One region of the Enterobacter sp. AC1 genome, then DNA from elsewhere that is predicted to be linked to it. Evidence: predicted binding sites of a transcription regulator. Region 1 holds the regulator's gene; each other region holds the start of a gene.
The links. The regulator CRP, encoded in region 1, controls carbon source genes, mostly activating them, when cyclic AMP is high. The targets are predictions, from matches to a motif close to ATGTGANNNNNNTCACAT.
Positions count from the first base shown of each region.

Region 2: the regulator CRP is predicted to act here: its motif matches at 3,644-3,661, upstream of azuC (stress response protein AzuC).
Region 3: the regulator CRP is predicted to act here: its motif matches at 2,906-2,923, upstream of serC (3-phosphoserine/phosphohydroxythreonine transaminase).
Region 4: the regulator CRP is predicted to act here: its motif matches at 3,231-3,248, upstream of mlc (sugar metabolism global transcriptional regulator Mlc).

Region 1 is NZ_JBNDIZ010000008.1:48,405-53,505, reverse strand. It holds gene M2433_RS19795 (YccS/YhfK family putative transporter) at 1-1,874, opposite strand, end outside; gene crp (cAMP-activated global transcriptional regulator CRP) at 1,932-2,564, opposite strand; gene M2433_RS19785 (OsmC family protein) at 2,876-3,280, shown strand; gene M2433_RS19780 (phosphoribulokinase) at 3,776-4,645, opposite strand; gene M2433_RS19775 (YheU family protein) at 4,676-4,894, opposite strand; gene M2433_RS19770 (hydrolase) at 4,891-5,101, opposite strand, start outside.
Region 2 is NZ_JBNDIZ010000003.1:747-5,847, reverse strand. It holds gene M2433_RS09770 (YecA family protein) at 312-980, shown strand; gene tyrP (tyrosine transporter TyrP) at 1,015-2,226, opposite strand; gene ftnA (non-heme ferritin) at 2,469-2,966, opposite strand; gene yecR (YecR family lipoprotein) at 3,169-3,507, opposite strand; gene azuC (stress response protein AzuC) at 3,742-3,825, shown strand; gene M2433_RS09745 (DUF2766 family protein) at 3,935-4,186, shown strand; gene M2433_RS09740 (anaerobic C4-dicarboxylate transporter) at 4,229-5,101, opposite strand, start outside.
Region 3 is NZ_JBNDIZ010000002.1:667,696-672,796, reverse strand. It holds gene cmk ((d)CMP kinase) at 1-180, opposite strand, end outside; gene aroA (3-phosphoshikimate 1-carboxyvinyltransferase) at 366-1,649, opposite strand; gene serC (3-phosphoserine/phosphohydroxythreonine transaminase) at 1,718-2,806, opposite strand; gene M2433_RS08040 (DUF421 domain-containing protein) at 2,969-3,661, opposite strand; gene ycaO (30S ribosomal protein S12 methylthiotransferase accessory factor YcaO) at 3,789-5,101, shown strand, end outside.
Region 4 is NZ_JBNDIZ010000001.1:800,925-806,025, reverse strand. It holds gene M2433_RS03795 (APC family permease) at 1-871, shown strand, start outside; gene M2433_RS03790 (MFS transporter) at 934-2,187, opposite strand; gene M2433_RS03785 (LysR family transcriptional regulator) at 2,309-3,205, shown strand; gene mlc (sugar metabolism global transcriptional regulator Mlc) at 3,336-4,556, shown strand; gene bioD (dethiobiotin synthase) at 4,686-5,101, shown strand, end outside.

The DNA.
Region 1 (5,101 bases):
CGCTGCTGACACCTCTGCAACGCAATTTCACACGACTGCAAATAGCGCTGCGCCAGATCCGGCGTCAGCATCGTGTGCTCGCGCGCCAGCGTGGTCATGGCGTTAATGTGCTCGACGATAAACTGGCTGTGCGTCACCCAGAGCTTCATGTCCGCCAGATAGTGCGAGTTAAAGCCCGGTTCCTGCATCGCCTGGTTGAGCGAGTTAAACAGGGCGTTGTGCGCCTGGTTGACCTTCATGCGCTGATAAGCCAGCGGGGAGGGCTGCGGGTCGTCGCTCAGGATCAGGCGAATGGCCTGCTGGTCGGCCTCCAGCGCGTCGTGGGCGTTTTGCCTGAGTAGCCCGCTTTGCCACTGTGGCCACAGCCAGACCATGCCGCCAAAGGCAATCAGGCAGCCGATGAGGGTATCAATCAGCCTGGCGACAATAAACTGTTCTCCATTGAGCGTGAGCAGTTGCAGGGTATATACCGCCGTCACCGTAAAGCCCACCATCGCCCAGCCGTAGTTTTTGCGGATTATCAGGTAGCTCACCAGCGTAATCGCCAGCATGCCAGCCAGGGTATAGCCTTCCGGCACGTGGAAGTGCAGCGTCACGCCCGCAATAATCAGCCCGGCCATCGTGCCGCCCGCCCGATGCAGAATACGCACCCGCGTGGCGCCGTAGCCGTTCTGGGTGACAAACAGCACGGTCATTAAGATCCAGTAGGGTTTCGGCAGATGCAGCGCCATGCCCATCAGGCTGGCGGTACTGAGCATAACGCTAATCCTTGCGGCGTTGCGCAGGGCGGACGATTTCAAAGACAGATAGCTTCTGAGCGCGGGCAATAACGGCAGCCGCTTTTGCTTATCCGCCATTAGATCGCGAGGATAAAGCGGGCGCTGAGTTCGCAGCACGCGGGCGATGCGGCTGAAGTGCCAGGCGGCAAACTGGCCAACCGGGTTATCCGGATGCTGGCGGGCGATTTTCTCCAGCGCGCCGAGCTGTTTTTCCATGTTAAAGCGCGTGGGGTAGCGGTGGTAGAGAATGTCGTCAGCCAGGACCCGCAGACGTGCCGATACGGTCTGCGCGTTCCAGCGGATCACCGCTTCGGCGTGGCTGCGCTCGACCAGCTTTTGCACCTCCTGCGGGTGGTGAAGGCTAACGGAGATATGTTCCTGCAGGTCCAGCCCGACCTGGAAGGTGCGCAGCAGCCGTTTGTATTCGTGATTCTTGTTGGCGGCGAGCATATGCAGCTGCTGATAGCACTGGCTTATCAGATCCACCACCTTTTGCTGGCGCGTCAGCAGCGGCGGCAAGGATTTTTCCGGATCGGTATGCTGGGTGAGCAGGGTGTATTTGGCTTCGCAGTAATCCGCCAGCTGCACATAGAGCAGGCTCAGGGATTCGCGCAGCGGCTGTTCGCGCCACAGCCAGAACCAGAACCAGTTGAACAGCCCGTACCACAGCGTCCCCAGAGCGTAGATCAGCAGCGGCTCCCACACCGGCATATTCCCGGCGAGGCTCAGCGTGAAAATGGCCGCAATTAGCGAGGCGGGAAGCAGGCGGGCGTGCAGCGAGCTGATTTCGGCGGTGACGCCGAGGGTCATGGCCAGCACGGTCAGGATCAGCGGCAGCGGGATGTCCCGGGCAAGCAGAAGCTGCACGGCGAGGCTACAGCCTGCGAACAGGCAGCCGCCAATAGTCAGGCGTTTGAAGAAGCGCTTATGCGGCGTGTCCAGACCGGCGATGTTGCAGCAGGCGGGCACGAGAGAAAACAGCAGGCCTTGCTGAAGGTGTCCGAGGATCAGGCCCACGGCCACGGGAAGACACAACACCAGCGTTTGTCGCAGTGCGTAGTTAACTTCCGGGTGATAGATCAGCCTGCGCCACATGGGGAGTAGAGACAAAAACGGCGTGACACCCTGGGGTGACACGCCGTTTAAGCGGAATTAACGCGTTCCGTAGACCACGATGGTTTTACCGTGGGCGGAGATCAGGTTTTGATCTTCCAGCATTTTCAGGATACGGCCCACTGTCTCACGGGAACAACCGACGATCTGACCAATTTCCTGACGGGTAATTTTAATTTGCATGCCGTCCGGGTGGGTCATTGCGTCTGGCTGTTTCGCCAGGTTCAGCAGCGTTTGTGCAATACGGCCAGTCACGTCCAGGAAGGCGAGGTTACCCACTTTCTCAGAGGTGACCTGCAGACGGCGCGCCATCTGGGAAGAAAGACGCATCAGGATGTCAGGGTTAACCTGAATCAGCTGACGGAACTTCTTGTAAGAAATTTCAGCCACTTCACATGCTGTCTTTGCACGAACCCAGGCGCTACGTTCCTGGCCCTCTTCAAACAGGCCCAGTTCACCGATGAAATCGCCCTGGTTCAGATAAGAAAGGATCATCTCTTTCCCTTCTTCATCTTTGATCAGCACTGCCACCGAGCCTTTAACGATGTAATACAACGTTTCCGCTTTTTCACCCTGGTGAATCAGCGTGCTCTTCGATGGGTACTTATGAATGTGGCAATGAGACAAGAACCATTCGAGAGTCGGGTCTGTTTGCGGTTTGCCAAGCACCATGCGCTGTTATCCTCTGTTATAAGCTGTCACCAGAGTCATCAGATGCATCCGGACTCTGGGGTTGCAATCGAATTCTTACCCATACCCTGGGAAGTCGGCTACCGTAACGTTTCGCAGCCAGTAAAGTTTGATGTCCTCTGCATACACGTGTAACGTCAATGTATTACTGTAGCATCCTGAGTGTTTTAGCATAGCTTTCGCCGCGTGTCTCCTGGTGTCTCGCTTCAGCATGATGCAGGTCGCCTTCCATTGCGAGAAATGTAACGCACGCGTAATCTGTCACCAAAAATGCAACGTTGGAGTTCAAAAATATGCAAGCGCGCGTGAAGTGGGTTGAGGGTTTAACGTTCCTGGGCGAGTCCGCGTCAGGACACCAGATTTTGATGGATGGTAACTCCGGCGACAAAGCGCCAAGTCCAATGGAAATGGTGCTGATGGCGGCAGGCGGATGCAGCGCGATTGACGTGGTGTCGATTCTGCAAAAAGGCCGTCATGATGTGACCGATTGCGAAGTGAAGCTTACTTCCGAACGTCGCGAAGAGGCGCCACGCCTGTTCACGCACATTAATCTGCACTTTATCGTGACCGGTAAAGAACTGAAAGATGCCGCAGTATCACGCGCGGTGGACCTGTCTGCGGAGAAGTACTGCTCGGTGGCGTTAATGCTGGAGAAAGCGGTAAAAATTACCCATTCGTATGAAGTGATTGAGGCGTGATTGATGGGGCATCGTGCGTGTTGATGCCCTCACCCCCTCCCACAGGGCTGAGGGATCCCCATAAAATAATGCCTGCACATACGACCCCCTCTCCCTTGAGGGAGAGGGTTGGGGTGAGGGGGAACATACGGCTGTGGAGGTTATTCCGTTCACTTTATGTTCCTTGCTACTCTGTAACGACAATACCTGTGAACGTGCCAGGGTGGCTCAATCGCCACCACCCTGGCGACCCTGGCTCCCGGCGGTAAATCGCCGCTGCGCGGTACCTTCGGCTTATTCCTTCCGGCTTATCGGGGACGGGCGGAGGTAACATCCCTGTAAAGCCCGCCCTCTCGGCGCATCCCTGCGCCTCGCCCCGGCCTGCAGAAAACGCCTCAGCGATTTACAGCCGGACCAGGGCGTCGCTGTAAGTCATTCATTTTCCTGAAACAGCATTCGTCGCTTTTGGTAAAAAAATACTGGGGATTCCTCAACCCACCGGGAGAGGGAATATGATTATGCGATCTGCTTCCCTTCCATCAGCCGCTCTACCAGCGGCGTCATGATAAGCTCCATTGCCAGTCCCATTTTTCCGCCCGGCACCACCAATGTATTCATGTGCGAAATAAACGAGCCCTGCAGCATCGCCAGCAGCCAGGGGTAATCGATGCCTTCAAGATTGCGGAAATGGATCACCACAAAGCTCTCATCCAGAGAAGGGATCGTTTTGGCGGCAAACGGGTTGGAGGTGTCCACCGTCGGCACGCGCTGGAAGTTAATGTGCGTGCGGGAGAATTGCGGCGTTAAGTAATTGATGTAGTCCTCCATGGAGCGCACGACGGAATCCATCACCGCCTCGCGCGAGTGGCCGCGCTCGCTCATGTCACGCGTCAGCTTCTGGATCCACTCCAGGTTAACGATAGGCACCACCCCGACCAGCAGATCCACGTGTCGCGCCACGTCGTGCTGGGGCGTGACCACGCCGCCGTGTAATCCTTCGTAGAACAATACGTCGGTGGGTTCCGGCAGCGGCTGCCAGGGGGTAAAGGTGCCCGGCACCTGGTTCCAGGGCACGGCTTCGTCGTAAGTGTGCAGATACTTGCGGGATTGCCCTTTGCCGCTCTGTCCGTACTCAATGAATGTTTGTTCCAGCAGGCCGAAGTCATTGGCTTCCGGGCCGAAGTAGCTGATGTGTTTACCCAGATCGCGCGCCTTACGAATGGCCATATCCATCTCCGGGCGCGTGTAGCGGTGAAAGCTGTCGCCTTCGACCTCCGCCGCACGGAGATTCAGCTGGGCGAAAATCTTGCGAAAGGCGAGGCTGGTGGTGGTGGTTCCCGCACCACTCGACCCCGTAACGGCAATAACCGGATGTCTGGCAGACATAGCAACTCCCTGACTGAAATGGGTGGAAGATCAGCCGTGAAACGCGTTGCGGGGCATGATATTGACCGTCTCATGCAGTTCTGACCACACCAGCACCACGTCGCCGCTTTTCAGCTGGCGCTTTACATCGTTGACCTTTTGCTCAAGCGAGCGTTCTTGTTCACCATAATCGGTGCCTTCGCGTAATACAAAGCTTTCAATCAGATTATCGAGCGTTTCGGGAGCCAGATCCTGCCAGGGAATAATCATTTTGCACCGTCCAGATAAGGGGTTAGCCAGTCAGGAATACGCGTCTCAAGCCACATTTTCGGGCGGCGCAGCGTGCCGCCGATAAACCCAACGTGGCCACCGTGCTCCGTCAGCTGATAGTGAACGTTGTCGGGCAGGAATTCCTGAGCGGGGATCGAGTGATGATCCATAAAAGGGTCATCTTTGGCATGAATGATAAGCGTCGGC
Region 2 (5,101 bases), on a different contig from region 1:
GACGGCATCCTGCATATTACGGCGAGGTTTCCCTGCGCAGCATCGCGCGAAGAACAGCAAGCAAAAACGTTGCCAGAATGGTTAACCCATTGACGAGCCTATGACCTGTTTGAGTATAGAGCGCCGCGTTATGCCGCCCTGCGGGAGGAGAAGAAATTACAGCGGAGATCACATATCGTTAACAATAAAGCCCATAAGTTGTGCAATGCTCACGATTTGCACGTTTTTGCAGCAATAAAGACCTAAACTTCCGCCCGGAGAGGCGTGAGATATGTGTTAGGATCGTTTCCTTTTTATCAGGAGTGTCAGCGATGACTGAAGGCCCATTAAATGAAAGCGAAATGGCGTGGCTTGAAGAGACGTTAATGTCTTACGGTCATGATGATGCGTCCGTCATTGACGTATCCGAGCTGGACGGCATGCTCACCGCAGTGCTTTCCGGCCCTGTTGTCGTTGAGCCAGATGCCTGGCTGGTGGCGGTGTGGGGTGGCGAGAAATACATTCCGCGCTGGAAAAACGATCGTGAGATGAACCGTTTTATCGATCTCTGCTTTAAGCACATGAACGATATTGCCGAGCGCCTGAGCGAATATCCGGATCAGTTTGAACCGATGTTTGGGTATAACGACGTAGACGGTGAAAGCTATACCGTTGTGGAAGAGTGGTGCTACGGCTACATGCGCGGCGTGGCGCTGACGGACTGGTCAGCCTTGCCGGAAGCGCTGAAGGCCGATCTTGATGTGATTGCGCTGCACGGTACGGAAGAGAACAGCGAAAAGCTGGATGCGCTGACCGAAGAAGACTATATGGCCAGCATTGAGCATATTCAGCCTGCGGCGCTGCGCTTGTATAACTACTGGGTCAACAACCCGCAGCAGCCGGAAGTGAAGAAGCCGACGGTGAACGGCACCAAGGTTGGGCGTAACGATCCGTGTCCCTGCGGCAGCGGGAAGAAGTTTAAGAGCTGCTGTTTGCACTGATAAAAAAAGGGGCTGATGATAGCCCCTTTTTTATTTAACCCACTTCCGGCAGCATTCCCGCTGCAATCAACACCTGCACCAGAATAATCACCACTCCACAGGCAAACACAACGCACAGCAGCGGTTTGCCCCCCGCCACGCGGTATCCCTGCTGCGGATGCTGCAGGCGGCTCTTCCATGCCAGCAGGGAAGGGAGGAGCAGAGCAAGAACCGACAGCGCCACCCCTGCGTATCCCAGAGCCATCACAAACCCGCGCGGATAAAATAGCGCGAATGCCAGCGGCGGCAGGAAGGTAATTGCCCCGGTCTGTAAGCGCCCGGCGGCGGTATTGCGACGCTGGAACAGATCGGCCAGGTAATCAAACAGGCCAAGCGCCACGCCCAGGAACGAGGTCGCCAGCGCCAGGTCGGCAAACAGGTGTACCGCCAGCTCAACGTGCGGGGAGGTGACGACCTCGCGCAGTGCCAGCAGAAAACCGTTCAGGCCCGCGTGCTGGGCCATCAGCCCAATAAAGGTTGAAGAGTCAATGCTGCCCAGCGTGACCAGCTGCCAGAAAATATAGGCGATCAGCGGGATCGCGCTGCCGATGACAAAGACGCGGCGCAGCTTGCGAATATCGCCGTTCATATAGCTGACGATGCTCGGCACGCTGCCGTGGAAGCCAAACGAGGTGAAGATGACCGGGATGGCGGAAAGCGCCAGCCCTTTTTCCAGCGGCAGCGTCAGCAGGTTGACCTTATGTACATGCGGCGCCAGCAGGACCAGCATGACAATCAGGAACAGAATTTTGGCGCTGAACAGAAAACGGTTAAACAGATCGACCAGCGATGTCCCCACGCAGACCACGCCGCCGCCGATGAGCGCAAAGAAGATAGCCCCCGTCGCAGGGGTAATGTCAGAGCCGAACCAGTCATTAACGCTGGAGGCGATCAACTCCCCGGCGCCGCTGATGTAGGCGGCGGTCAGGGCATACATCAGGAACATCATGCTAAAGCCGGTGATCCACTGGCCGTAACGTCCCAGGTAGCGTGCCGCAAGTGAACCCAGGCCGGTGTCGGCGGGCACGTGCTGGTAAACCTCAAGCAGCAGCAGGGCGGTGTAACACATCAAGGCCCAGAGCGTACCCAGCAGCAGCAGGGTCATGCCAAATCCCACGCCTGCGGCCGCCAGGGGCATTGCCAGCATTCCTGCGCCAATTGTCGTTCCGGCGACGATAAAAATACTTCCCAGGGTTCTGTTTTTCACGCTTTCCTCTACAACGACGCTTAACCGCAACAAAATCTGCGGCGCAGAGTAAGGCAAAAGCAGTAATTCGTCAAACCACCGTTACAAGGGGTGTAATGCAAGGTTTACGCATTGCGCTGCCGCCAGTCCGACGTGGGGCAAGGGTCAGGCGTGACGTAAACAAGGCGTACAGGAAATAAAAGGGAGGTGATGAGGGGGAAGGGTAAATTAACGCGGTGCCGGAAAGCAGCACCGCATTGATATTAATTCTGCGTATCCAGAGTGGAAAGTTCTTTATCAATAAAGTAAAGACCTTCGCCTGATTTACCCACCAGAGATAATTTATCCAGAACGGATTTAAACAGCTTCTCTTCTTCGTGCTGTTCTGCGACGTACCACTGCAGGAAATTAAAGGTGGGATAATCCTGGCTGGTCATAGCGGCATGAACCAGTTCGTTGATTTTCTGCGTGATCAGCTGCTCGTGCTCGTAGGTGGCGCGGAACAGTTCGTCGAGAGAATTATATTCAGCAAAAGGGGATGTCACGGTTTCAATGCGCGGCAGGCTGCCCGTATCTGTCAGATAATCAAACAGACGCTGCATATGGGTCATCTCTTCCTGAGCGTGACGACGCAGAAACGCAGCTGCGCCTTCGAAGCTGTGGTAGCTACACCAGGCGCTCATCTGCTGGTAGAGGAGAGACGAAAAAAGCTCAAGGTTCATTTGTGCGTTGAGCTTGTCGATCATTTCAGTTTTCAGCATGGTGGCGCTCCGGGTTATTATTTCTGGTTCACAATGAGCGACACTATAATTTGTTATTTAATTATTTGCAAAACGTAAAATAATTATTTCTTTATTTAAAATACGAATGGGAATAAAACGCATTGGCGATATTTATATTTATTAATGAGAATTGTTTTTGTTCGTAATAAAATAAACCGCCAGCAAACGCTGGCAGCCTTGATCAATACCACGGATTATTTGACTTAGGGTTAACGGCATACCCCATACATTTGTACTGGATGGTCACGCTCTCGTTCAGACACAACGCGCCGCTGGTCAGGGTGCAGGTTTTGATGGGCTGACCATACGCTGAAGCAGTGGCATACCCCATGCTCTGACACGCTTTTGCCGCCGTGCCGTTATTCACATACTCATCGGAATACGCATTTTGCAGCACTGCCTGGCCGTAGTTGAGGCGGACGATGCCGTTCGGCGCGTCGAGGCTGCTGACTTCAGCCTGGCGGTTAATACTGCACCCTGCGAGCAGCAGGAGCGTGCCGGCTACAATGACTCTTTTCATGGTTCGCTCTGAGTGGATGGAAATACGTTATCGTACCCGCAGATGCCCGCAGCAATGCCTGGAATAGCCGGACAATCTGCCCTCACTCTTCGCAACGGGTCAGAGATGAACACTATCAGGCCACATGCCGGAAAAATTGTGATGGGCATCACAAAAATATTGATTTTTGTGACGATGGTCATATTATAGGCACGTTGATAATAAAGTTGTATAACAAGTTAATGGAGCCTCATCGTGAAACTGCGCAAAATCCTGAAAAGCATGTGGGCCAATTACTGCCGCACGTTCAAAGACGTGCCGCCGGGCGCCATGTTCTGATAAAAAAACCTGCTTCGGCAGGTTTTTTTGTCTTTGCAGACGACGAAGGGGAGATGAAAGGGGCTGCGTTTTGCTACTATGGCGGCCTTTAAATAAGGAGAACGCCCCCATGTCACAAAACCTGAGCGCCGATCAGGAGCTGGTGTCTGACGTTGTTGCATGCCAGCTGGTTATCAAACAAATCCTTGATGTTCTGGACGTGATTGCGCCGGTTGAAGTGCGCGAGAAGATGTCTACACAGCTGAAAAACATCGATTTCGCCAGCCATCCTGCTGCCGCTGACCCGGTTACGCTTCGTGCGATCCAGAAGGCTATTGCGCTGATTGAACTGCGATTCACGCCGCAGGGTGAGTCCCACTAAAGCGGGCAGATGGGCGACAGTCTGTGTCGCCCGTTGATGCCGCTAAAAGAATGTCTGGACCAGCAGGTAGCTCGCCGCGCACGCGCAGCTTACCCCAATCAGCCCCGGCAAAATAAAGCTGTGGTTGATGATAAATTTGCCGATGCGGGTGGTGCCGGAACGGTCAAAGCCGATGCAGGCCAAATCGCTCGGATAGGTCGGCAGGACAAAATAGCCGTATGAGGCCGGGAAAAAGGCGATCAGCATTTTCGGATCGATGCCCAACATCAGACCCATCGGCGCAACGGCCGTCAGCGCAGCCGCCTGGCTGTTCACCAGTTTTGACACCAGAAACAGGACAATCGCATACGTCCACGGGTGGCTTTTCACCACGCCTTCCAGCGCCAGCTTTAGCTCGTCGAGATGCGCCTGGAAAAAGGTATCGCTCATCCACGCCACGCCGAACACCGAGAAGATCGCGACCATTCCTGCCTTGAACACCGCGCCGTTTGAAATCGCGGACGCATTGACCTTGCAGGCCATCAGCATCACGGCGCCCGCAATCAGCATCATCATCTGGATGACAAGGTTCATCGACAGCGCCGTCATTTTGCCCTTCAGTTCAAAGGCGGGGCGCAGTTCAGGAAATGCTCCCAGCAGAACGACCACGGCAATACCGGCAAAGAAAATCCACGTGGACCAGTAGGCCTGTTTTGGGAAACGTTGATCCATTAACGTCTCCGTTCCGCCATAGATAAACTCGCGCTGCTTTGGATCTTTCAGCTTTTCCTGAAACTCTGCGTCGTCAGCCAGATCTTTTCCGCGGCGCAAGCTCCACAGGGCCGCAATGGCCACGCCGAAAAGGGAAGCGGGAACCGACACGGCGAGTATTTCAAGTATCCCCCACGCGTGACCGATCCCATGCTGGGCCGCCAG
Region 3 (5,101 bases), on a different contig from region 1:
CAGCGCCTCTTCAGACGCCACATCCACGTGATGATGCAGCGCAGCCAGAGCCAGCACGCGATAGATTGCTCCCGAATCTAAAAGATGCCATTGCAATGCTTCCGCCATCGCTTTGCACAGAGTACCTTTCCCTGCGCCACTTGGCCCATCAATGGTGATTACCGGGGCAACTGCCGTCATCTTTTTCTCCTTAAATAAGGCATACCGTTTACATGAACGCCGCGCATTATACGCGCCAACGTGCGCAACTGTTACCTTTGCGTGCAAATTACGGAATGATTGAAGCAGAGTGTAGAAGAAATGAGCGGAGGTGTTCGTAATGAAGCGTTAGGAAATGCCGCATCGGGTGATGCGGCAAAGCGTTATCAGGCCAGCGTGCTAATGCGTGCCAGCTGTTCGAAGTAGTCCGGGAAGGTTTTCGCCGTACATTTCGGATCAAGAATCGTGACAGGCGTGTCGGACAGCGCCACCAGCGAAAAGCACATCGCCATACGGTGATCGTTATAGGTTCCGATTTCCGCAAACTGGAGTTTTGCCGGCGGGGTCACGCGAATGTAGTCTTCGCCCTCTTCCACCTCTGCCCCCACTTTGCGCAGCTCTGTCGCCATCGCGAACAGGCGGTCCGTCTCTTTTACGCGCCAGTTATAGATATTACGCAGCGTGGTGGTGCCTTTGGCGAACAGTGCCGCTGTAGCAATGGTCATCGCCGCATCCGGGATATGGTTCATGTCCATGTCGATGGCGTTCAGCTCGCCGTGAGTACAGGAGATGAAGTCATCGCCCCAGGTCACAACGGCCCCCATTTTCTCGAGCACATCGGCAAAGCGGATATCACCCTGCACGCTGTTACGGCCAATACCGGTCACTTTTACCGTGCCGCCTTTAATGGCTCCTGCGGCCAGGAAATAGGAGGCAGATGAGGCATCCCCTTCAACGAGATAGTTGCCCGGAGACTGGTACTGCTGCCCCCCGCGAACCACAAAGCGCTGATAGGCCTGGTTTTCAACCTCGACGCCGAAGGTCTTCATCAGGTGCAGTGTGATATCAATGTACGGTTTGGAAACCAGATCGCCCTTAATGGTGATAAGGGTATCCTGCGGTGCCAGCGGAGCGGTCATCAGCAGCGCCGTCAGGAACTGGCTGGACACACTGCCATCCACCTCAACGTTTCCGCCGGTAAAGCCCCCGCGCAAACGCAGTGGCGGATAATTTTCCTGCTCCAGATACTCAATCTGTGCGCCCCCCTGGCGAAGGGCATCCACCAGATGGCCAATCGGACGCTCTTTCATGCGAGGTTCGCCGGTCAGCACAATGTTGTTGCTCCCCAGACACAGGGCTGCCGCCAGCGGACGCATCGCCGTACCGGCGTTGCCCAGGAACAGTTCAAGCTCTTCACCCGCGTGCAGCGCGCCGCCATTGCCGGTCACTTCGCAGCGAGTACGATCGTCAGACAACGTGTAATGAACTCCCAACGCTTTCAGCGCATTGAGCATATGGCGCACGTCATCGCTGTCCAGCAGGTTTGTAAGGACGGTGGTGCCGTTTGCCAGAGCTGCCAGCAGCAGAGCGCGGTTCGAGACACTTTTTGAACCAGGCAGATTGATGGTGCCATCTACCCGCGCGATAGGTTGTAACGTCAGGGATTCCATGAAACTTAACTCTCAACTCAACATAATAAAAACCCCGCAGCAGCGCTGCGGGGGTGAAAACAGCGCAATTAACCGTGGCGACGTTCGAAATCGATCATGAAATCAGTCAGGGCTTTAACGCCTTCCAGCGGCATCGCGTTATAGATAGAGGCACGCATGCCGCCGACAACGCGGTGGCCCTTCAGCGCATGCAGGCCTGCCGCGAAGGACTCTTCCAGGAACACTTTGTCAAGGTTGCTGTCCGCCAGCTGGAACGGCACGTTCATGCGGGAACGGTTAGCCTTCGCCACATCGTTGCGGTAGAAATCGCTCTTGTCGATTACGCCGTACAGCAGTTCGGCTTTCTGCTGATTCACTTTGTCCATCTGCGCCACGCCGCCGTTTTGCTTCAGCCACTTGAAGACCAGGCCGGAAAGGTACCAGGCGAACGTTGGTGGGGTGTTGAACATAGAGTCGTTATCGTTCAGCACGGTGTAATCGAGAATCGACGGGCAGGATTTATGCGCTTTACCCAGCAGGTCTTCACGCACGACGACGATAGTCAAACCGGCCGGGCCGATATTTTTCTGTGCGCCCGCGTAGATGACACCGTAGCGGCTGACATCAATTGGCGCAGACAGAATGGTGGAGGAAAAGTCGGCGGCAACCACGACATCGCTGCCGAAGTTTGGCGTCTCGTCGATGGCAATCCCGTCAATGGTTTCGTTCGGGCAGTAGTGCAGATACGCGGCGTTATCTGAAAGCTGCCACTCGCTCATTGGCTTCACGGCGCGCAGACCGTCAACGGTTACTTTGGCGTCAATAACATTCGGCGTGCAGTATTTATGCGCTTCTTTAACGGCGCTTGCCGCCCAGTAACCCGCATCAACGTAGTCGGCCGTCGTTTTGTCACCAAGGATATTCAGCGGTACGCCAGCAAACTGACCGCGCCCACCGCCGTGACAGAACAATACTTTGTAGTTCGAGGGGATATTCAGCAGATCGCGAAAATCCTTTTCTGCCTCTTCCGCCACCTGAATAAACTCTTTACCCCGGTGGCTGATCTCCATCACCGACGTCCCCAGACCATTCCAGTCACAAAGTTCCTGTTGAGCCTGTTTAAGCACGTCTGCCGGTAACATCGCCGGACCTGAACTGAAATTAAAGACTTGAGCCATTTCCCCTCACCACGCTAAAAGCCATAAGTTATAACTGTGGATATCGGTTTTATCATTCAGTGACACGCGCCGCAATGTCTAAAACTTATGACCCGTGAAATGTGCCCTGCGTCACACAAAACAATCTGCCGCCTCGCTAAGACAAAACCGACAAAATGGCTGTCAGGCAATGCGTTTAGCACGGCTAACCTTCGTCCATTCCGGATTTGCACAGCGAGGGCATAATTGACGATCCCCCGGCTGCATTGCGATCACGTGGCTACACCTCACGCAGGCATACTCGCCCGGTTCAGGTACGGTTCTGAAACGCTCGATAAGCATATCCGGCAGGATACACAGTCCCGGCTTCACCTCGTCGTCAGAATAGTAATAGACGCTGATTTGACCGTTAGTTTCCATTATTGCCAGACGCACCTGCCCGAGCTGTTCAACGCTATTCAGACGAAGCTCCATAAAGAACTCAAACTCGGTCATATTGGCGCTCTGTACATTTTCCCAGGCCAGCTGTCCGTCCTCGACGATAACGACCGGCTTCCCTTCAAGCAGATCCTCCAGCTTTTCGCTTTTCGACATCAGCCACATCACCAGGCGGTAAAGCAGCGCCAAAGAGACAAAAACGATAAACACCGGCACCATCGGGACATCATCATAAAAGGCAACGTCCCCCGCCGCTGAACCCAGCGTCAGGATGATCAACACCTCAAAGAGCGACATCTGCCTTACGCCGCGACGGCCCGTAATCTTGAGAAACAGAAAGACCAGGACGAAGGTATACAGACTGCGCAGAGCGACTTCGCCTAAAAACTCAGGAGGGACTTTATCAAACGCCATCCGCTGGAGATCAAACGCTTTCATTTTTCTATGCCTTAACAGTAGGTTACAGAATGTAAGCATAGCTCAGGCTTTTATTTTCGCCGAAGATAGCACCCGTCACGCAAAACCCGTATCATTGCGCGCTTTACGTACGATAAAAGTGAACGCCATGACTCAAACGTTTATCCCCGGCAAAGACGCCGCACTGGAAGATTCCATCGCTCGCTTCCAGCAAAAACTGACCGACCTGGGTTTTAACATCGAAGAAGCCTCCTGGCTCAATCCGGTGCCTCATGTCTGGTCCGTACATATTCGCGATAAAGACTGTGCCCTGTGCTTTACCAACGGTAAAGGCGCGACAAAAAAAGCGGCACTGGCCTCTGCGCTGGGTGAGTATTTTGAGCGTCTGTCCACCAACTATTTCTTCGCTGACTTCTGGCTGGGCGAAACCATCGCTAACGGCCCGTTCGTTCACTATCCAAATGAAAAATGGTTCCCGTTGACCGAAGATGACGAACTGCCGGAAGGTATTCTCGACGCTCGCCTGCGTGCCTTCTACGATCCAGACAGCGAACTGACGGCCAGCATGCTGATCGATCTGCAGTCCGGTAACGAAGATCGCGGTATCTGCGCCCTGCCGTTTACCCGTCAGTCTGATGAGCAGACCGTCTATATCCCGATGAACATCGTCGGTAACCTGTATGTGTCCAACGGCATGTCCGCCGGTAACACCCGCAATGAAGCGCGCGTACAGGGCCTGTCTGAAGTCTTCGAACGCCACATCAAAAACCGCATCATTGCCGAATCCATCAGCCTGCCTGAAATTCCGGCCGACGTGCTCGCGCGTTATCCTGGCGTGGTGGAATCCATTGCTAAGCTGGAGGCGGAAGGCTTCCCTATCTTTGCGTATGATGGCTCGCTGGGCGGTAAATACCCGGTTATCTGCGTTGTGCTGTTTAACCCAACGAACGGTACCTGTTTCGCCTCCTTCGGCGCACATCCTGACTTCGGCGTGGCGCTGGAGCGTACCGTTACCGAGCTGCTGCAGGGCCGTAGCCTGAAAGATCTCGACGTGTTCACCCCGCCAACGTTTGACGACGAAGAGGTGGCCGAGCATACCAACCTCGAAACCCACTTCATTGACTCCAGCGGTTTGATCTCCTGGGATATGTTCAAGCAGGACGCAGACTATCCGTTCGTGGACTGGAGCTTTGCCGGTACAACCGAAGAAGAGTTCGCCACGCTTATGGCTATCTTCAAAGCCGAAGACCAGGACGTTTATATCGCCGACTACGAGCACCTTGGCGTCTACGCGTGCCGCATTATTGTTCCCGGCATGTCCGACATCTACCCTGCCGAAGATCTGTGGCTGGCGAATAACAGCATGGGCGCGCATCTGCGCGAAACGCTGCTGGCTCTGCCGGGCAGCGAATGGGAGAAAGAAGATTATCTGAACCTGATCGCCCAGCTGGACGAGGAAGG
Region 4 (5,101 bases), on a different contig from region 1:
TGTCGTACTCGTGGTGCATGGCCTGCACAAGGGAGAGGGCGTCGGTACCGTCTGGTCGCTCCAGCCGTTTATCAGCGAGAACGCACACCTGATCCCTATTATTACCGGCGCGACTATCGTCTGCTTCTCTTTCCTCGGCTTTGACGCGGTTACTACGCTGTCGGAAGAGACGCCAAACGCGGCGCGGGTGATTCCCAAAGCCATTTTCCTGACCGCACTGTACGGCGGGCTGATATTCATTATTGCCTCGTTTTTCATGCAGCTCTTTTTCCCGACGATCGCGCGCTTCAAGAACCCTGACGCCGCGCTGCCGGAAATTGCGCTGTACGTGGGCGGCAAGCTCTTCCAGTCGGTGTTTCTGTGTACCACGTTTGTGAATACGCTCGCTTCAGGCCTGGCTTCGCACGCCAGCGTCTCACGCTTGTTGTATGTGATGGGGCGTGACAACGTCTTTCCGGAGCGAGTGTTTGGCTACGTGCATCCGAAATGGCGTACTCCAGCCCTGAACGTCATTATGGTAGGGATAGTGGCGCTGTCGGCCCTGTACTTCGATCTCGTGACCGCGACGGCGCTGATCAACTTCGGCGCGCTGGTGGCGTTTACGTTTGTTAATCTCTCGGTGTACAACCATTTCTGGCGGCGTAAGGGGCTGAACAAAACGTGGAAAGATCGGTTCCACTATCTCCTGTTGCCGCTGATTGGTGCCGTAACGGTCGGCGTGCTGTGGATAAACCTTGAAGCGACGTCCCTGACGCTTGGCCTCATCTGGGCGGCACTGGGGGTCCTTTACCTGACATGGCTGACGCGCCGTTTCCGCAAACCGCCTCCGCAGTTTGAAGCCGCTAAGATAGAGCAGGCCTGGGATTCCTAACGTGAAACGGCACCAGTACGCTGGTGCCGTTTATCTGGATCGGACATCAGCCCGCAGGCTTCTTATCTCAGACGCTTATGAAGACTTGCTCCCACCAGCAGTGCGGCACAGAGCATCAGCGCGATAAACCCGCCCACGCCGTTCCAGCCGTAGCTATGCCAGAACACGCCGCCGAGCGTCCCGGCGATGCTGGAACCCAGATAATAGCTAAACAGATACAGCGATGACGCCTGGCCTTTGGCGCGACGCGCGCGCGGGCCAATCCAGCTGCTGGCGACCGAGTGGGCGGCGAAGAACCCCGCGGAGAAGAGCAGCATGCCGGCAAAAATCAGCCACAGGGAGGAGAAGAGCGTCAGCAGCAGGCCGAGCAGCATCATCGCCGTGAAGAACAGCATCACCGGACCGCGCCCATAGCGCGCGGTCATCGCCCCGGCCTTCGGCGAACTCCAGGTACCGGTCAGGTACGCTACGGAAAGCAGGCCGACCACCGCCTGGCTCAGGTGCCACGGAGAGAGCATCAGGCGATAGCCAATATAGTTAAACAGCGTAACGAAGGAGCCCATCAGCAGGAAGCCTGCCAGGAACAGGCGCGGCAGCCCCTTGTCGCGCCAGTGCAGCCGGAAGTTGATAAACAGCGTTTTCGGGCGCAGGGAGGTAGGACGGAAATGGCGCGACTCCGGCAGAATTTTCCAGAACATCAGGGCTGATGCCAGCGCAAAACACCCGATCGCGGCCAGCGCGATACGCCAGTTAAAGAAGTCCGTGAACACCCCGCTCAGCAGGCGTCCGCTCATCCCGCCGATCGAGTTCCCGCTGATGTAAAGCCCCATCGAGAAGGCAACAAAGCTCGGGTGGATCTCCTCGCTGAGGTAGGTCATCCCGACCGCCGCCACGCCGCTGAGCGATAGCCCAATCAGCGCGCGCATCACCAGAATGGTGTGCCAGCTGGTCATCATGGTCGAGAGTAGCGTACAGACCGAGGCCAGCATCAGGGCCGTCACCATCACCTGCTTGCGGCCGATGGCGTCGGAAAGCGGGCCGGTAAAGAGCAGGCCAACCGCCAGCATACCGGTAGAAATCGAGAGTGAAATGCTGCTGCTGGCAGGCGATACGCCAAATTCATGTGAAAGCACGGGCAGGATCGGCTGAACGCAATAGAGCAGGGCGAAGGTCGCCAGACCGGCGGAAAAGAGCGCCAGCGTGACGCGCATAAATTGGGGGGTACCACGTTTAATAAACTGAACCGGCTGCGATGCGATGGGTAAATCATTGATGTCGCTGGCCGGATCGATATCAATGGAAGTTGTACGACTCACACAGTTTCCTTGCTTAAACATCCCCGTGATTTCTGGTGACGGGTATGACCACCTCTTCAGGGTAGGAAAATGTAAATATTCTGTCTAATATATTAATAATCTCAAATGATACTTTAAAAATATGAATATCGAGCTGCGTCATCTCCGCTACTTTGTCGCCGTCGCCGAAGAGCTGCATTTTGGCCGCGCGGCGGCACGGCTGAACATCTCTCAGCCACCGTTAAGCCAGCAGATTCAGATCCTGGAGCAGCAGGTCGGGGCGCGTCTTCTGGCCCGCACCAACCGTAGCGTGAGCCTGACGGCGGCGGGAAAGCAGTTTCTCGTCGACAGCCGACAAATCCTTAGCATGGTCCAGGATGCCGCCGCCCGGGCAGAACGGCTGTATCTCGGTGAAGCGGGAGAGCTGCGAATCGGGTTTACCTCGTCAGCGCCGTTTATCAGCGCCGTCTCGGAGACCCTTTCGTCATTCCGCCGCCATTTTCCGGATGTTCACATTCAGACGCGCGAAATCAATACCCGCGAGCAGATCGCGCCGCTCAATGAGGGGTCGCTGGATCTGGGGCTGATGCGTAATACCCAGCTGCCGGACACGCTGGCGTGGCAGGTTATTCTGCGCGAGCCGCTGATGGCCATGATCCCGCGCGATCATCCGCTGGCGTCGCGTCCGTCGGTGTCGCTGGCAGAGCTGGCAAGAGAGCCGTTCGTCTTTTTTGACCCGCAGGTCGGGACGGGGCTGTATGACGATATTCTGGGGCTGATGCGCCGCTACGATCTTGCGCCGGTCATCACTCAGGAGGTCGGGGAAGCGATGACCATTATTGGCCTGGTCGCCGCCGGGCTGGGGGTGTCTATTCTCCCGGCCTCCTTTAAACGGGTACAATTGCGCGAAATGCGCTGGGTGACCATCGCCGAAGAGGACGCCGTTTCAGAGATGTGGCTGGTCTGGTCAAAACATCGTGAACAGAGCCATGCCGCACAGCGCTTCAAACAGCAGCTCATTACCGCCTCTTTAGGGTGATATTTCCAGGGAAAAGTGGGCGAAAATGTGCGGTAAATCACATGGCTAAGTAAATATTTGACGACAGCCATGCAAGTGCTTCACCATAGCCCACAGTTTATTTCGAAGCTCGAAAATAAGGGAGTACGAGGTGGTTGCTGATAGTCAGCCAGGGCATATCGATCAGATTAAGCAGACCAACGCCGGCGCGGTGTATCGCCTGATTGATCAGCTTGGTCCGGTTTCGCGTATCGATCTTTCGCGCCTGGCACAGCTGGCACCCGCCAGTATCACCAAGATTGTCCGCGAAATGCTGGAAGCGCACCTGGTTCAGGAAACGGAAATTCAGGAGCCGGGCAGCCGCGGCCGTCCGGCCGTCGGGCTGGTGGTCGAGACGGAAGCCTGGCACTATCTTTCTCTGCGCATCAGCCGGGGGGAGATCTTCCTCGCGCTGCGCGATCTCAGCAGCAAGCTGGTGGTGGAAGACCGGCTTGAGCTGCCCCTCAACGCGGAAGAACCGCTTCTCGATGCGATTGTCACGCACATCGATCGCTTCTTTATCCGCCACCAGCAGCGGCTTGAGCGCTTAACCGCGATTGCCATCACCATGCCGGGCATTATTGATACCGAAAATGGCATTGTTCACCGCATGCCGTTTTACGACGACGTCAAAGAGATGCCGCTGGGCGAAGCACTGAAAAACCACACCGGCGTGCCGGTCTATATTCAGCACGACATCAGCGCCTGGACCATGGCGGAGGCGCTCTTTGGTGCCTCCCGCGGCGCGCGGGATGTGATTCAGGTGGTCATCGACCATAACGTCGGGGCGGGCGTGATCACCGACGGACGTCTTCTTCACGCCGGAAGCAGCAGCCTGGTGGAAATTGGCCACACTCAGGTTGACCCGTACGGCAAGCGCTGCTACTGCGGCAACCACGGCTGTCTGGAGACCATTGCCAGCGTGGAAAGCGTGCTGGAGCTGGCGCAGGTGCGCCTCGGCCAGTCCATGAGCTCGTCGCTGCACGGCCAACCCCTCACGGTAGATTCACTCTGCGCCGCCGCGCGCCAGGGCGATCTGCTGGCGAAGGACATTATTACCGGCGTGGGGAATAACGTTGGCCGCATTCTGGCGATTATGGTGAACCTCTTTAACCCGCAAAAAATCCTCATTGGCTCGCCGCTCAGCCAGGCGGCGGAGATCCTGTTCCCGGCGATCTCGGCCTGCATTCACCAGCAGTCGCTTCCCGCGTACAGCAAAAATATTGCGGTAGAAAGCACCCAGTTTTCCAACCAGGGCACGATGGCCGGGGCGGCGCTGGTCAAAGACGCCATGTATAACGGATCGCTGCTGATCCGCCTGTTACAGGGTTAACTCTTTTCCGCAGATGTAAGAAAAATTGCGCTATCTCAAGCCGGGTAGCGCACGCATCCCGTAGACTTCCTCCACTGAATTATTTACCTGGTTTATATTTTGAAGCATACCCAAGAGGTGGAGTGAGTCATGCTTAAGCGTTTCTTTGTTACTGGTACAGATACCTCTGTCGGCAAGACCGTTGTATCCCGCGCATTGCTGCAGGCTCTTGCAGCAAGCGGTAAACGCGTGGCAGGGTACAAACCGGTCGCAAAAGGGAGTAAAGAGACGCCAGAGGGATTGCGTAATAAAGACGCCCTGGTGCTGCAAAGCGTCTCGTCGCTGGAACTGCCTTATCACGCGGTCAACCCCATTGCGTTAAGCGAAGAGGAGAGCAGCGTGGCGCACAGCGGCCTGATTAATTACCCTCTGCTGTCCGACGGCCTGGCGAACCTGAGCGAGAAGGTCGATCACGTGGTGGTTGAAGGCACGGGCGGCTGGCGCAGCCTGATGAATGACCTGCGCCCGCTGTCTGAATGGGTGGTGCAGGAACAGCTTCCGGTGGT